DNA from 2 places in the Marinomonas epiphytica genome. Region 2 is predicted to be linked to the other one. Evidence: predicted binding sites of a transcription regulator. Region 2 holds the regulator's gene; the other holds the start of a gene.
The links. The regulator sigma-54, encoded in region 2, starts transcription at its own class of promoters, with help from an activator protein. The targets are predictions, from matches to a motif close to TGGCACNNNNNTTGCTNT.
Positions count from the first base shown of each region.

Region 1: ACYVGZ_RS05895 (circularly permuted type 2 ATP-grasp protein) is a predicted target of sigma-54. The motif match lies at 5,729-5,746, and genes of this name have one in related genera.

Region 1 covers NZ_BAAGVX010000026.1:167,220-175,168, reverse strand. Annotated here, with positions in the region: gene ACYVGZ_RS05920 (efflux RND transporter permease subunit) at 1-467, opposite strand, end outside; gene ACYVGZ_RS05915 (efflux RND transporter periplasmic adaptor subunit) at 480-1,667, opposite strand; gene ACYVGZ_RS05910 (DMT family transporter) at 1,864-2,772, opposite strand; gene ACYVGZ_RS05905 (Na+/H+ antiporter NhaC family protein) at 2,903-4,219, opposite strand; gene ACYVGZ_RS05900 (FAD-dependent monooxygenase) at 4,448-5,641, opposite strand; gene ACYVGZ_RS05895 (circularly permuted type 2 ATP-grasp protein) at 5,913-7,367, shown strand; gene ACYVGZ_RS05890 (alpha-E domain-containing protein) at 7,369-7,949, shown strand, end outside.
Region 2 covers NZ_BAAGVX010000002.1:195,567-203,515, reverse strand. Annotated here, with positions in the region: gene ACYVGZ_RS01485 (YhdP family phospholipid transporter) at 1-928, shown strand, start outside; gene ACYVGZ_RS01480 (carbon-nitrogen hydrolase family protein) at 929-1,765, shown strand; gene yjgA (ribosome biogenesis factor YjgA) at 1,762-2,298, opposite strand; gene mgtE (magnesium transporter) at 2,305-3,657, opposite strand; gene ACYVGZ_RS01465 (HPr family phosphocarrier protein) at 3,663-3,932, opposite strand; gene ACYVGZ_RS01460 (PTS sugar transporter subunit IIA) at 3,943-4,392, opposite strand; gene ACYVGZ_RS01455 (RNA polymerase factor sigma-54) at 4,410-5,897, opposite strand; gene lptB (LPS export ABC transporter ATP-binding protein) at 5,969-6,694, opposite strand; gene lptA (lipopolysaccharide transport periplasmic protein LptA) at 6,695-7,204, opposite strand; gene lptC (LPS export ABC transporter periplasmic protein LptC) at 7,188-7,745, opposite strand; gene ACYVGZ_RS01435 (calcium/sodium antiporter) at 7,767-7,949, opposite strand, start outside.

The sequences.
Region 1 (7,949 bases), on a different contig from region 2:
GATATATCAAAAGCGCTGTCGGTGTCGGTTTCATCATAAATAGCGGCCACCAATAAGAAATCGGAATTAGATTTCGTTACTGTTACGCCATTGTCTTGTACTGCCTCGGGCAAGCTTGAAGTAACTTGTTGCACCTTATTTTGTACTTGCACTTGGGCTATGTCTGGGTCCGTACCTTGCTCAAAAGTCACCGTGATACTGGAGCTGCCGCTAGAAGTACTAGAAGAAGAAAAATACAGCAAGCCATCAAGGCCGGTAAGTTGTTGCTCCAGTACCTGAGTCACACTGTTTTCCACGGTTTCCGCAGACGCCCCAGTGTAAGTAGCAGAAATACTAATGGACGGTGGAGCCACGTCTGGATATTGAGCTATTGGCAAGGTGTTGATTGCGCCAACACCCGCCAACATAATGGCAATCGAAATCACCCAAGCGAAAACTGGGCGATTAATAAAAAATCGAGCAAACATAGTAAGCTTTCCTTAATTAGCAGCAGTCTGTGTGCTTTCAGTCATTTTGCCCGTAGTGGGATCAAACGTCAGTGCCACTGGCGCCACAGAGCTACCTGAACGCACTTTTGAAGAGCCTTCCACCACCACGCGATCACCAATACTGATACCCGAAATCACTAGCCATTGATTACCAATAGCGCGGTCAACCTCAAGTAATCTGCGCTCAATCTTATTGTCTTGGCGTACCACCAAGGCCACTGGATGGCCTTTCACATCACGAGATACTCCCTGCTGAGGCACAAGCAGAGCAGCATTATGGGTCGCTTCATGAATTTCACCTCTGACAAACATACCGGGTAACAGCAAGTTATCTGGGTTAGGAAATTCAGCACGTAAGGTCACACTCCCCGTAGACTGATCAACACTGACTTCTCGTGCTTTGAGCTGACCTTGGTATTGGTATACATTGCCGTCTTCTAACGTTAGGGACACTTTATCGCTACCCAAGGTTACCGACTCTTGAGACAGCAAGGTACGTTGTTCCAACTGATCTAAACTGGTTTGTGATAAATCCACATAAATTGGGTCTAACGCTCGCACAGTTGTCATCGCCGTCGTTTGACTGGCTGTGACCAAGGCACCAACAGTCACAGCAGATATTCCGATACGCCCATCAATGGGAGAGGTAATTTTGGTGTACTCTAAATTAATTTTTGCACTCTCAACTGCCGCTTCGGCTTTCTTCTGATTCGCCACTGCCTCTAGGTAAGCAACATGAGCGTCGTCTGTATCAGATTGAGAAACATTATTCTGTTTACGGAGGTCACTGAACCTTTGATCAGTTTTACGAGCTGATTCAAGGGTCGCATTGGCTGACTCTAAATCCGCTAAAGCCTGCTTATAAGATGACACAAAGGTTGAGTCGTCTAGTGTGTAGAGTAAATCACCTGCTTTAACCACTTGACCTTCTTCAAACAAACGAGCCTTTACCAAACCTCCTACTTGAGGCCGAATCTCAGCCTCCAAACTTGCTGTCGTACGACCTGGTAATTCTGTTTTGATTTGCGCAATTTGAGGTTCAATAGTGACAACACCGACCTGAACTGCGGGCTTAGCCGCGGGAGCAGCAGCTTGAGCTTGCTTTTGAGTATCTTCTTGACACCCTGCTAGCAGTGCAATCAACAAAGCACCAGATGCAAGTTTAGTTTTTGAGAACATGAAGCCGTTTTCCTTTTCCTAGAAGTGAGAGTCTTTACAAATAAAACTATAACCGAAAGTAATTATTCATTTACACGACGAAACGTGTAAACAATGCAAAACACATGCAAACCTTCATATAAATTTACTATACAAATTTTTTTAACAATTAATATGACGGTTAGCGGTTTGAAAAAGGATACAAATAGAATTTACTTTAATTTACATTAATATTGGTGGTGCTTTTGTTAGATTTAAATGCGGACTTAATTTGCGGCCAACGGCTAACCAACATAGCAATAAAAATAAGCAAGCAACCAAAAACTTGCCCTAATGACATCACTTCTGAAAACCAGAATACGGCTAAAATAGCGGTCCATACAGGCTCTAGATTCATAATGACAGCGGCATGACTAACCGGTGTCATGCTCATACCATAAGTTTGTAATTGAAAGCGCAGACTGGTTGCAATCAATGTACTGGCCAAAAACCAACCAACAACGTCTAGAGACACCTGATGCGGCAGGTCTTCCATTAATAAAGAAACACCCAATAAAAACAAACCCGCAGCGAGTAATTGCAAGGTAGTTAATACTAAAGTGTGCATTTGCATTGAAAAACGCGACAGTAAATTTAATTGAAAGGCAGCGCCTATCGCAGCGCCTAAAAAATATAGCTGAGCAAACTCAAAGTTAAGCCCATTATTTAATGCCAAAAAACCTAACCCCACCATTGCAATGGGTAACGCTACCCAAATATTAAGCGACGGTTTCTGACCGAACATGAAGCGTGCTACCAAGGGCACGAGTATTACGCCTAAGCTAGTAATGAAGGCACCGACGCCTAAGTTACTTGCTTTATCCAGCCCCAAAACCCAACACGTCATACTGATGCCCATCACCACGCCAACAACCAATGCTTGACGAACATCTAACCATTTTAAGTTGCGAAAGTATTTTTGTCCTGCCAAATAAAGTACAAAGGCGGCTACAATGAACCGAACGGCCATGAAGAAAACGGGGGGTAAGCCTGCTAAAGCTTCTTTCGAAAAAATCCAGCCAAAAGCCGCTAGCAACGTCACCAGCACAAGAACCAATTCAGCTTTCATATTAGAGGGGTGGGACACAACGACGCTCCATATCAATTAAGAGCAACATTGTAACAACAAGTGTTAGTTGGATGACATCTGTAAAGTAAGGAAACCTAGAGGAGTCAACTTACCGCCGACTCCTGCAGATCATCAGGCTCATTAGCAATTAGGCTTTTGCAACCTTAGGCCAACCCAAGAAAATAGAGACCAAAGCGACTACAGCAAGTACCCAGCTATACTGGACATAAGCCACCAGATCCAAAGGCGAAACTGCCGCAAGAGAAGACGCCAACAAAATTTGCGCTCCGTAAGGCAAAATGCCCTGTACCACACAGGAAAAAATGTCCAGTAAGCTCGCACTGCGTTTAGGGTCCACCTGATACTTGTCTGAAATATTTTTCGCAACCGAGCCATTAATCAAAATGGAAACCGTATTATTTGCGGTACATAGATTGGTTAGAGCCACGCACAAACTAATACTTAGCTCACCCGCACGAGTTGATCCAGCTTTTGCACCTAACGCCAAAGCACCTTTTTCAACTTTTGTAACCAACCAGTCTAAACCGCCTTCTGATTTCATAATGGCTCCTAAACCGCCAATCAGTAATGACAGAATTAAGATTTCCTGCATACCGGTGTAACCGCTGTAAATATCACTCGACCAATTAGCAATGTGGTACTCATCAGACAAAGCCATACCCAACAACCCCGCCATTAAAATACCAGAGAAAAGCACCAGCATGACGTTTACACCCGCTACTGCTAACACCAGCACTGTGGCATAAGGCAAGACTTTAATTAACTCATAGTCTTGGACATCCGTAATTTGCGCGTTTTCACTCTGAAAAAACAACCCGACAATGGTTAAGATGGCTGCAGGCAAGGCAATTTTGAAGTTCATGCGGAACTTATCTTTCATATCACAACCTTGTGTACGTGTCGCCGCTATGGTTGTATCTGAAATAATTGACAAATTGTCACCAAACATTGCCCCGCCAATCACAGTACCTACGGTAAGCAATAAAGGTAAGTCTGCGGCTTCCGCAACTCCGATCGCAATAGGAGCAATCGCAGCCACTGTGCCCATTGACGTACCCATTGATGTGGCGACAAATGCGGTAATAACAAATAGTCCTGGTAGTAGTAGGCTAGGAGGTACGATGCTTAAACCGAAGTTTACGGTTGCATCCACACCACCAATCGACTTTGCCACACTTGCAAAAGCACCAGCCAACAAATAGATCAACACCATAGTGACGATAGTGTTATCTCCAACACCATTTACAAAGGTTTCAATGCGTTTATTCAACGCCCCTTTCGCCAAGAGAATCGCCAGAGCGATAGCCGGTAAAATGGCTACTGGGGCAGAGATTTGATAAAAGGCAAAATCCACACCTTGGGATTGATACCAAAGTCCGCTGCCAACAAAAAGAACAAGGAATAAAGCCAGCGGTAAAAGCGCTAGCGGAGATTTAGAAGTCATGATTTTTGCTAATTCCTGATTATATAAAAGCAAAAAGCACCTCGCTTTTGGCAAAGTGCTTTATTTAGAGAGTAAGACAACAATAACGAAGGTCAGCCTTAAAATTCGCAGCGATGATAATCAATCTCAGAAAATCTCGCTAATATTAATTAGTCATGAAGAGGAAGCAATTCGATATAACAAAACTCTCGCTAAAGCAAAAATCTAAGAAGTTAAACTTATATAGCGTCACACTGACACATAACCATAAACAGGATCTAGCTTGCCTTGAACTAAACTTGGCGCGAAGCGTGACAGCTGGCTAAGTACTTTTAATTTCGCCAGCCCTAACGGGCCACTCATATGATACAAGCTCGCATTATTGGCTGACATCGTTTGAATTTTCGTAGTACGTTGCTTTCTTTCTACTTCATACTGAGCAAACGCCTCTGTGGGATTCCGCTGGTTTTTATCTTTCGCTAAATGCCGAGCTAACGCCATCCCGTCTTCAATCGCCATCGCAGCCCCTTGCGCCATAAATGGCAACATAGGATGGCAAGCATCCCCCAGCAGAACACAACGCCCTTTATACCAGTTGTCTAATGGCTTTCGCCCATACAAGGCCCATAAAAACGTCTGATCCACTTGCTCTAGCAAACCGCTAACATCCGGATGCCAGCCTGAAAAAGCTTTTCTTAACGCCTTTACATCCCCTTCTTCACTCCAAGACTCATTACGCCAGTCCTGACGTTCTTCCACTGCAACAAAGTTGACGAGTTTTCCACCGTCGAGAAAGTAACTGACTAGGTGACGGCCTGGGCCCGCCCAAACACAGGCGTCGGGTGCCACATGGACATTACCTAAACGCTCTACTGGTACCACACCACGCCAGGCAACCTGGCCAGTAAACTTAGCAGGCTGTGCCCCAAACATGCGCTCGCACAACTTTGAGTGAATACCATCGGCTCCAACTAACAGCTTGCTTCTTAACTCTCGGCCATCTTCAAACTGAGCCACCACCTCTGTCGTTGTTTCTTGATAATCCACCAGTTTGGCGGACAAGATAACCTCCACCCCTAAACGTTGACAGCACGATAACAGTGCTTTCAACAAGTCCGCGCGATGCACATGCCAATAAGGCGCACCATAACGAGACACGACTTCATCACCTAACGGCAACTGAAGATAATAATGGCCTGACTGATAATCACGAATAGAGGCTTGCTCTGGCACAAAAGCAGACGCTTTCAGAATTGCTGCAACGCCTAACGCGTCTAATACTTTCATCGCATTAGGGCTCATCTGCAAGCCCGCTCCCACTTCTTTTATGGCACAAGACTGCTCACAAACCGTTACCACAAAGCCTTGCTGAGCGCAGGCTAGAGCTAAGGTAAGACCACCTATTCCAGCCCCAACTACGATTACCTGGCTATTCGTATCCAATCACAATCTCCTAAGCCTTTAACAGGTTCTGTACATAATAATGGCAACACTCTCAGTTTGTATCAATTGAGCTTTTATTTGTTGCTTTGGCGCAAAATTTGCTCTTATTTTGTAACAAATTAAATATATTTTGTGTGTTTTATTAGTTGATTATTAGAGTCGCTTCAAGACATTATGAAAGCGCGACCAGAAAAACAGGGAAAATAATAAATAGGTTATCTGATCAGTATCAAGATAAACCACACCCAGTTTGCAAAAAAGCGAGGTAAACATGGATCATTTACAAAACCAATATCAATCTAATGGCTTTTTCGATGAGTTAATCGACTCAGAGAGCCTGCCTAGGCCCCCCGCCAAACAACTCTTTCATTACCTCAACAGCTTAACAGATGAAGAACTTGAAAAACGGCGGTTAGCAGCAGAGGCCACTATCCAAGAAATGGGCATTAGCTTCACGGTTTACACAGAAGAAGGCAACATAGACAGAGCATGGCCCTTCGACATTATCCCCAGAACCATTGAAGCCTCAGCTTGGCGAGTCGCAGAGAAAGGCCTAAAGCAAAGACTCAAAGCACTCAACCTTTTCATCGACGACCTCTACCACGACCAAAATGTCATTAAAGATGGCATCATCCCAGAGCACATCATTAAAGAATCCAAAAACTTTCGCCCTGAATGCGTTGGGGTTTCACCCGCTTACGGTGTATGGGCACATATTTGTGGTACTGATTTAGTGCGCGATGACAAAGGCGATTTCTATGTACTGGAAGATAACCTAAGAGTCCCCTCAGGTGTTTCTTACATGTTAGAGAACCGCGCTATTACTAAGCGAGTGTTGCCAGAGCTATTCGAAAACGACCATATTTTGCCCGTAAATTCCTATACCTCTCAGCTTTTCGACACATTAGCTTCCCTTTCTCCGCGAGAGACCGATAGCCCTGAAATTGTCGTTATGACACCGGGCATTTATAACTCAGCGTACTTTGAACATGCCTTTTTAGCGCAAGAAATGGGTGCCGAGTTAGTAGAAGGTAGCGATTTATTTGTCGACACTGATGACTGCGTCTACATGAAGACCATTAATGGGCCGGAACGCGTAGATGTGATTTACCGTCGTATCGATGACCTGTTCATAGACCCTGAAGCCTTTAACCCAGATTCTGTATTGGGCGTGCCTGGACTCATGCGAGCATGGCGTGAAGGCAATGTTGCATTAGCCAATGCGCCCGGCGCAGGGGTTGCTGACGACAAAGTCGTGTATGCCTATGTACCAGAAATCATTCGCTACTATTTAAATGAAGAACCTATTCTAAAAAACGTAGACACTTACCTATGCGATGACCCAGAACAGCAAAAATACGTTTTGGACAATCTAGATAAACTGGTGGTGAAACCGGCTAATGAATCTGGCGGTTACGGTATGTTAGTTGGCCCTCATTCTACGAAAAAAGAACAAGCTTTATTTGCAGATCTCATTAAAAAGAATCCTCGCAACTACATCGCCCAACCCACTTTGAAACTATCAACAGCCCCCACTTTAATTTCCCAAGGCAATCTTGAACCCCGCCACCTAGACCTCCGCCCTTTTATTCTTCAAGCGAAGGATACCTTTGTGACGACAGGTGGGCTTACGCGAGTCGCCATGAAAAAAGGCTCTTTAGTCGTTAATTCGTCACAAGGGGGTGGTAGTAAAGACACTTGGATAGTAGAAACGGAGGGCAAGTAACATGTTATCACGAGTAGCCGAACGCTTATTTTGGAGTGCACGTTACCTAGAACGTGTGGAAAACACAGCCCGTTTAGTCAGTGTTTATGACGATCTTTTATTTGATTTACCACGGGACGTGCAAGTTACCTGGTACAACCTAATTGAAATCAACAGTGGCGTTGAGCTCTTTGAGCAAAGGTACAAAAACAAGGACGAACGCAATGTCGTAAAATTTTTGTTGGCCGATGACAGTAATCCAAGCTCCATGTTGTCGTCTTTAAAAATGGTACGCGAAAACATTCGCACCTCTCGGGATGTGGTGCCCAAAGAAACTTGGGAGCTAATAAACGAACTGGACATATACGCCCGTAACAACATTAAACAGGGTATCAACCGTTCAGCCCGACACGACTTCCTGAATACCGTAATTGAAGGATGCCAGAAAATCATTGGCCTATTAGCAGGCGCTATGAGCCGTGATGCAGGCTGGCACTTTCTTATTTTAGGGCGCTACCTAGAACGCGCTGACATGAACACCCGAATCCTAGACGCCGCCCTATCCATTATGATGGAAGCGGATAAAGAAGAAAGCGTGTTACT
Region 2 (7,949 bases):
ACCTCATTTACACTTTGGTTTCCTAAGTTGGGAAAGCGATCCTGCTGAACCGACAGAAGAAGAGAAAAGCACCCCGATTTTGCATGCTAATCAAATTCCGACTATGGGCTTCTCGATTGATGAGTTGTATTTGGATCACCGCCCATTAGGGGATTGGCAAATGCAGATTACTAATCTAGGTGACCGTCTGAGGATAGACCCATTATCAACTCGACTGGAAACAGCTAGCTTTGATGGCAGTCTGTTTTGGCAGGATGATGGAATAAGCCCAAATGTTGAGTTGATGGTTGCGGTCAAAGGGGAAGACTTGGCCGAGTTAACCGGAAAGTTCTCCAAACAGCCTTTGGTGACTTCTGAAGAATATGACATAAATTTAGCGTTGAGTTGGCAAGGTCATCCATTTTATTTTGATCGATCCTCTGCGTCAGGAAGGATTAACTTTTCAGCCTTGGATGGCAACTTTTCACAAGTGGAGGAGTTGCCTGCGTTTTTGAAAGTGCTAGGTATTTTTAATTTCGGTGCTCTAAGTCGCCGCTTATCCTTAGATTTTTCCGATGTTTATGAGCCGGGCTTTACTTATGATGAATTTACTGGAAAGCTACTACTAAACCAAGGCGTTGTCACCACACAAGAGCCAATCAAGGTGACGTCTCCTACTGCAAACGTGATCGTTCAGGGTAGTGCGAATATTGAAAGCGAAACATTAGATCAAGAAATCGAAGCCAGTTTTCCTATTTCTGGAGCACTACCTTTAGCCGGCTTAATATGGGCGACTCCACAAATAGCTGGGTTGTTGTACATTACAGACCAATTGGTGGGCGATAAAATTTCCAAAATTACCAGTGTTAAATACTTAGTTAACGGCTCCTTTGATGAGCCCGTTTTCAAGCAGGTTCAGTATCAGCCGAATGCGCGAAGTGATAAATAGATGAGCAAGTTAATTGTTGCTGGGTTACAGCTTACTAGTGGTCAGTGCTGGCGTAAGAATTTTGCGCAAGTTGAAAGCTTACTGCAAGCCGCAGTTAATGACGGGGCACGTTTGCTGGTGTTGCCGGAGAACGTGTTTTTGTTCAGTGGAAAGGATATGCGAGCCCTGGCGGAGTCACAAGAGCAACTACGCCTAATGGAACAAGTGGCCAGTTTGGCAAAACAATATAATGTGTATATTGTCGTTGGCTCTCACCCCTACGCTTATGATGAGATGGGGGAGCCTTTGGCGGATCATAGAGTACGGCAACGTAGCTGGGTGTTTGCTCCTGATGGGACATTGCAGTGCCATTACGATAAAGTGCATTTGTTTGATGTGGATGTCGAAGACAGCACTGCCAATTATCGAGAGTCTAACTTTATTGAGCCTGCAGATTGGCATCCCACTCTAATTGATATTGATGGTGTTAAGGTGGGCTTGAGTATTTGCTACGACTTGCGTTTTCCTGAGCTTTATCGCGATCTTAGTCAAGCAGGGGCTCAGCTAATCCTTGTGCCTGCCGCTTTTACCTATGTGACGGGGAAAGCTCATTGGTTAACACTCCTAGCCGCACGGGCTATAGAGAATCAATGCTACTTTTTAGGGGTTAATCAATGTGGTTGGCATAATGAGAAGCGCCAAACTTACGGTCACAGTGTGCTTTTTTCGCCTTATGGTGAAAAATTAGCTGGGTTAGGGGAGCGCGTGGGCTATTTTGTAGCAAAAATAGACACGAATGAAGTGGTCAGGGTGAGAGATAAAATGCCCTGCCAGCTTCATCGTAGAATTGGGGTTTAGTCACTAAGTCCCAATTTTTTTTCTTGGGCTTCTCTTAAAAAGCGAAATAGCTTTTTGCGGTTGGTGGTATTGGCCCCTTTTTGTACTTCTTTTTGTGAGGCGCGAATCAATTGACGCAATTGCTGAATGTCTTCAAGTTCAGGGTGTTCGGCTAAGTAGTCTGACAACGCGGCTTTGCTGTTCTCACCGATCAAGGTATCACGGGTTTGTTCCAGTTGATGAAAAAGCTTGTTGTAAGCTGCAGAGGTAGTGTCAAATAACGCGACCTGGTGCTCAATGGCTTCGTGGTCTTCGGTGCGCATGATTTTACCAATGTACTGTAAGTGTCTGCGCATGGCTTCATGTTGCTTTATGCGGTCGGCCTCTGCAAGGGCATCACGCAGAGTATCCGACATAGGAACCTTCTTTTGCTGTCCTTTACTAAGAGACAGTAATTTCTTGCCTAGTACTTGTAAGGCCTCCATTTCTCTTTTGATTTGGGTTTTACTTTTCGGGAGGTCTTCTTCGTTATCAAATTGATCAAAATCAGTCATGGGAACCTATATTAAGAAAATAGTGGCCAGTCCTAAGAAGGACAAAAAGCCTACAACGTCGGTTACGGTTGTTAGAATTACACTGCCAGCCAGAGCGGGGTCAATACCAAGTTTTTTGAGTAACAGTGGTAATAGAGTGCCTGTTAGGGCGGCAAATAAAAGATTTATTACTATCGCACCTGCAATAATGTAGGCGATTTGAATATCATCAAACCACACTGCGGTAAGTGCTGCAATGACAGTGGCCCAGAGTATACCATTAATCATACCAACAATGAGCTCTCTGTTCAGTAGCCAGCGTGCGTTTGTCGGACCGATTTGATCCAGTGCGATGCCTCGAATAACGAGAGTTAATACTTGAGAGCCGGCAATTCCACCCATACTGGCAACAATGGGCATGAGTATGGCGAGGGCGACAACTTTGTCGAGGGTGTCTTGAAACAGGCCAATTACATAGGAAGCAGTGAACGCAGTAATTAAATTGATCCCTAGCCATACCGCCCGGCGGCGAGTGGTTTTCATGATGGGCGAGAAAGTATCTTCATCGTCGTCAAGGCCTGCCATGCTAAGCATGGAGTGTTCTGCTTCATCACGAATAACATCGACCACATCATCAATGGTGATACGGCCCAAGAGCTTTTGGCTCTCTTCGTCTATTACGGGGGCGGACACTAAATCCATTTTTTCGAACAGCTGGGCTACATCACTAACAGGCGTGTTGGCGTGCAAAGGAGTGATTTCGGTTTCCATGATATCCCGAACTCGGGTATCGGCATCTGCAACTAATAACTTAGTAATGGGTAACGAGCCTAGCAGGCGATCGGAGCGGCTTACTACCAAGATGCTGTCTGTCATATCAGGCAGCTCTTCATGGCGGCGTAAATAACGGAAGACAATATCAACGGTGATGTTGGGGCGCACCGTAATGGTGTCCGTATTCATCAAACCGCCTGCGGAGTCTTCTGAGTAGCTAAGCAGTGTTTCAACGCGAGTTCTGTCTTGCGCGCTCATGGACGCAAGAACTTCTTTTACAACCGTTTCGGGTAGATACTGAAGTAAGTCGGCTAAGTCATCGTTTTCAAAATTCTCAGACACAGCAACAACACGCTCTGTGTCCATTTCTTTTAAGAAGGTAAGACTGATATCTTCATTCAGGTACTGAAGTACTTCACCTTCATTTTGTGAATCAATAAGCTCCCAGAGAAGCTTACGTTCCTTAGGAGGAGACGATTCCAATAGGCGAGCAACATCTTGAGCCGGTAAAGCACCATTAAGAAGGTAACGAATCTGCATGGTTTTACCGGACTCAAGAGAGTCGGTAACGGTTTGCAGATGTTGTAGGGTGCTTTGTTCAGACATAGGGGTTACTCGTCTTCCCCGAACTTGTCTTCAATGAGGGCAACAATGGCCGCGAGCGCTTCCGTTTCATCATCACCGTTAGTTTTAATGGTGATCTGAGTTCCTTTGCTAGCCGCTAGCATCATCATTGCCATGATGCTTTTGCCATCCACATTACGACCGTCCTTCTCAATGGTAATGTCGCAAGAAAAACGTGTAGTGGTTTCAATGAGCTTGCCAGCAGCTCGAGCGTGCAGTCCCAGCTTGTTGATAATAGTTATGGATGTTTTTTGCATAGGCCTTCCTTTATAACAGAGATTTGAAGGTCATATAGAGGGCTTCATCATCCTGAGCCCCTCGTAATTTGTCCAATGCCTCTGGTGATTGAGCAAGTTCTGCTATTTGCGCTAATGTTGCCAAATGATGATTACATTCATGTGGCGGTGCGATTAAAGCGAAAATAAGATCAACGGGTTTTCTATCAATAGAATCAAAGTCAATCGCTTCTTGTAATGACATTACCACAATCGCAGAGCGATTCGCAGTATCTAGCCGACAATGGGGAATAGCTAAGCCAGAGCCAATACCGGTACTGCCCAGTTTTTCTCGGCTAAGTAAGGCGTCGTACACCGCACTTTCTTCACAATGCAAACGGTCTGCAACGATGCAAGCTAAATTTTCGAGAGCGCGTTTCTTGCTTACAATATCTTTTTTTGCAAAAACCAAATCAGCTTTAAGTAGGGTATCCAATGGCATGGTTTTATAGTATCCGTTTAAATCAGTCGTTTACGTTCGTTTGAGGGTGGGATGTTCATCGCTTCACGATATTTCGCTACCGTTCGGCGAGCAACTTGAATGCCTTGGTCGGCCAAGGTGTTTGCTAATTTATTGTCACTCAAGGGTTTCTGTGCGGGTTCTTCAGCCACGAGCTTTTTAATCATTGCACGAATAGCCGTTGAGGAGCACTCGCCACCAGAAGCCGTGTTAACATGGCTTGAGAAAAAGTATTTCAGCTCAAAGATACCTTTGGGTGTATGCATAAACTTTTGTGTCGTAACTCGCGATATCGTGGATTCATGCATGCCTACTTCTTCCGCGACATCATGAAGAACCATGGGTTTCATTGCTTCTTCGCCAAGTTCGAAGAAGTCAATTTGTCGGTTCACGATACAGCTGGCGACTTTCAATAAGGTTTCGTTACGACTTTGTAAGCTTTTAATGAACCACTTCGCTTCTTGCAGTGAGTTTTTAATGTAGGTGGCATCTTCACTTTTCGCTGCCGTGTTGGCCATGGCTGAATAAGTTTCATTAATTTTTACGGGAGGAAGGGCGTCATTATTGAGCTCAACTTGCCAAGTACCTTTTATCTTTTTTACGCTGACATCAGGAATCACATAATCCGTGTTTAAGTTGTCTACCGCAGAGCCTGGGCGCGGGTTGAGTTGTTGAATTAACGTCACAACTTCTTTTAGAGCCGCTTCTTTGAGCTTTGTTTTGCGAGTTAATTGGGCAAAATCTCGGCTACCTAATAGGCCTAAGTGATTGTCTATTAAATTGTGTGTGCTCTTGTATAAAGGGTGATCTCGGTACGCTTCTAATTGTACGAGTAAGCAGTCACGTAAATCGATTGAACACACACCAACCGGATCAAAGCGTTGTAGTCGATGTTGAACGGCAATGACTTCGTCAATTTCGAGTTCTTCAAGTTCAGCACTTAAAGCTTCGCAAATTTCTTCCGTAGAAATGCTCAAATAACCATCAGATTTAACACATTCGATGATGGCGTAGGCAATTTCAATGTCACGGTCAGACATGTGAGTTAGGTTAAGCTGCCAAATTAAATGGTCTTGAATATTTTCTTCTGGGGCATTGCGACTTTCAAAGTCACTTTCCCCTTCAAAGCTTGACACATCACTTACTGAGGCTGAATTTTGGTAGGTGTCGTCCCAGTTACTGTCTATCGAAAGCTCTTCTGGAATGCTGTCAGTCCATTCGGATTCAAGTCGTGCTTCCTCAGGGTTGGATTCAGCTTCAGTGCTTCTCTCGTCGGTCTTTTTCTCGGTTTTGCTTTCGATACTGTTGTTTTCGGCAGGAGTATTTGCCAGTTCATCATCGATTTCTAACAATGGGTTAGACTCAAGAAACTCATGGATTTCTTGCTGTAAATCTAAGGTGGATAACTGTAACAAGCGAATGGCTTGCTGCAGTTGAGGGGTCATCGTCAGTTGTTGACCGATTTTTAATTGTAACGACTGCTTCATAGAGCAACACTTAGTAATTTAAGTTGGAACAAGATATGCATACTACTCTCTTTATCTAATAATGATAAGGGTTATAGACGGAAATCGTCGCCAAGATACACCTTTTTTACCTGCTCATTATTAATAACCGTCTCGGCGTCGCCAGAAGCGATAATATGGCCGTTACCGACAATATACGCCTTATCACAAATATCTAACGTTTCCCTTACGTTATGGTCGGTAATTAATACACCAATGCCACTTTCTTGAAGGTGTTTGATGATCAGCTTTATATCCCCAACGGAAATGGGGTCGACCCCAGCGAAAGGTTCATCCAGCAATACAAATTTAGGGTTCATGGCGAGGGCACGAGCAATCTCTACTCGACGTCGTTCGCCACCTGATAGAGCCATACCTAGGTTTTTTCGAATGTGGGTAACATGAAACTCTTCTAGTAGGGATTCAAGTTTGGCTTGTTGCTGCTGTTTGTTTAGGTCTTTGCGGGTTTCTAAAATGGCCAGAATGTTGTCTTCGACAGACATTTTTCGAAAAATTGACGCTTCTTGTGGTAGATAGCCAATGCCTTTTTGGGCGCGTGTATGCATCGCATTATGGGTAACATCTTGGCCGTCAATGAAAATTCCGCCTGCATCATTTGTGACCATGCCGACTATCATATAAAAGCAGGTGGTTTTACCTGCGCCGTTCGGTCCGAGTAGACCAACGGCTTGACCAGACTCAACCGCCAAAGAGACATCTTTAACGACTTGGCGCTTCTTATAGCTTTTAGCGAGGTTCTTTGCTTCTAATAGTGCCATTTAGTTCTCATCTTGTGCTGCTTGGGGTTGCAGGGTCATAGAAACGCGACCAGTATCCGTTTTGTTTGCTTGGAAAGCGCCACTGTTTACCATGTAAAGTATGTAATCGGCAGATACTTTATTGTCGATCCGATTTAGGTAGCCATTGCCTGAGATTTCAAGTTTTGCCTCTAGCGTTGAATAATCAATGTTATCCCCTTGGCTAATAACCATGTTGCCTGCTTCATCGATTTGTTGGCTGAACTTGGCTGGCGAGCCTTTGGCTTTAAGCTTGTTAAATTTTTGGGTTTGCGGATTGGTGCTGATTTTTAAATACTCAGCCTCAATTTCAATGGTGCCCTGGGTAATGAGAACGTTACCCTTATAAATCGCTTCGCCTGTGGTTTGGTTGAACGAAGCTTCGTCTGCTTGAATTTCTAACGGTTGCTCCGTGTCGCTTGGCAGCGCAGTAGCAAGGGAAGTAAGGCAACATGAAGCTAGAAAAAGAGTTAACTTAGCGAGTTGGTTCATAATGTCCTCTTACCGGTTTGGTCATGATTACTTCACCGGAATTGATAAAAGCTGTGATCTTACTTGCACTGGTAATGCCTTGAGTGGAATAAAGCTTGGCATTTCCATAGCTGCTTAACGATTGATCTTTATCAAGATAGTGTACCGTGTCTGCAGATAAAGTGATATCAGCGGCACCGACTTGGCGTTTTAGCGCTTTTGCATCTTGAGTTAATAAAATGTCTTTGCTGCCATCTTCTATTACGCCCTGTAATGATTCGGCACTCCAGCTACTGGTGTCGGCATGGCGCTCTACAAAAGGAAATTCAAGCAGTGTTTTTTTTGCCGCTAGATAATGTAATGTTTTTGCAGCCTCTAGTGTCTCAATGAGTTTGCCTGAAGGATCGAATTCCTTTACTCGTACTTGCGTAATGAAATAATCAGGAGAGCTACTTAGGGACTCTGTGGTAACAAGGTTAGATTGAGGTCCCTTACCCACTATAAACAGTAAGCCGGCTGCACCTACTAGAGCGCCAAATAAAAACCACTTTTTCAAACTCATACCAAGCATTTTGAATCCACGTTAGCTACTTGTTCCCATAAGTATTAAATATACGCCATAAGACCCGACCAAAGGTAGGCCTAGCCATCTAGGAATTTGTTTGTTTTGAGCGCGATTAAAGAGAAAAACAGCAGCAGCCATTACAAGGGTTAGAGCGAGCACCCAAGGAAAGTCACGAGACATTATTTGGTTATCGGTGACTCC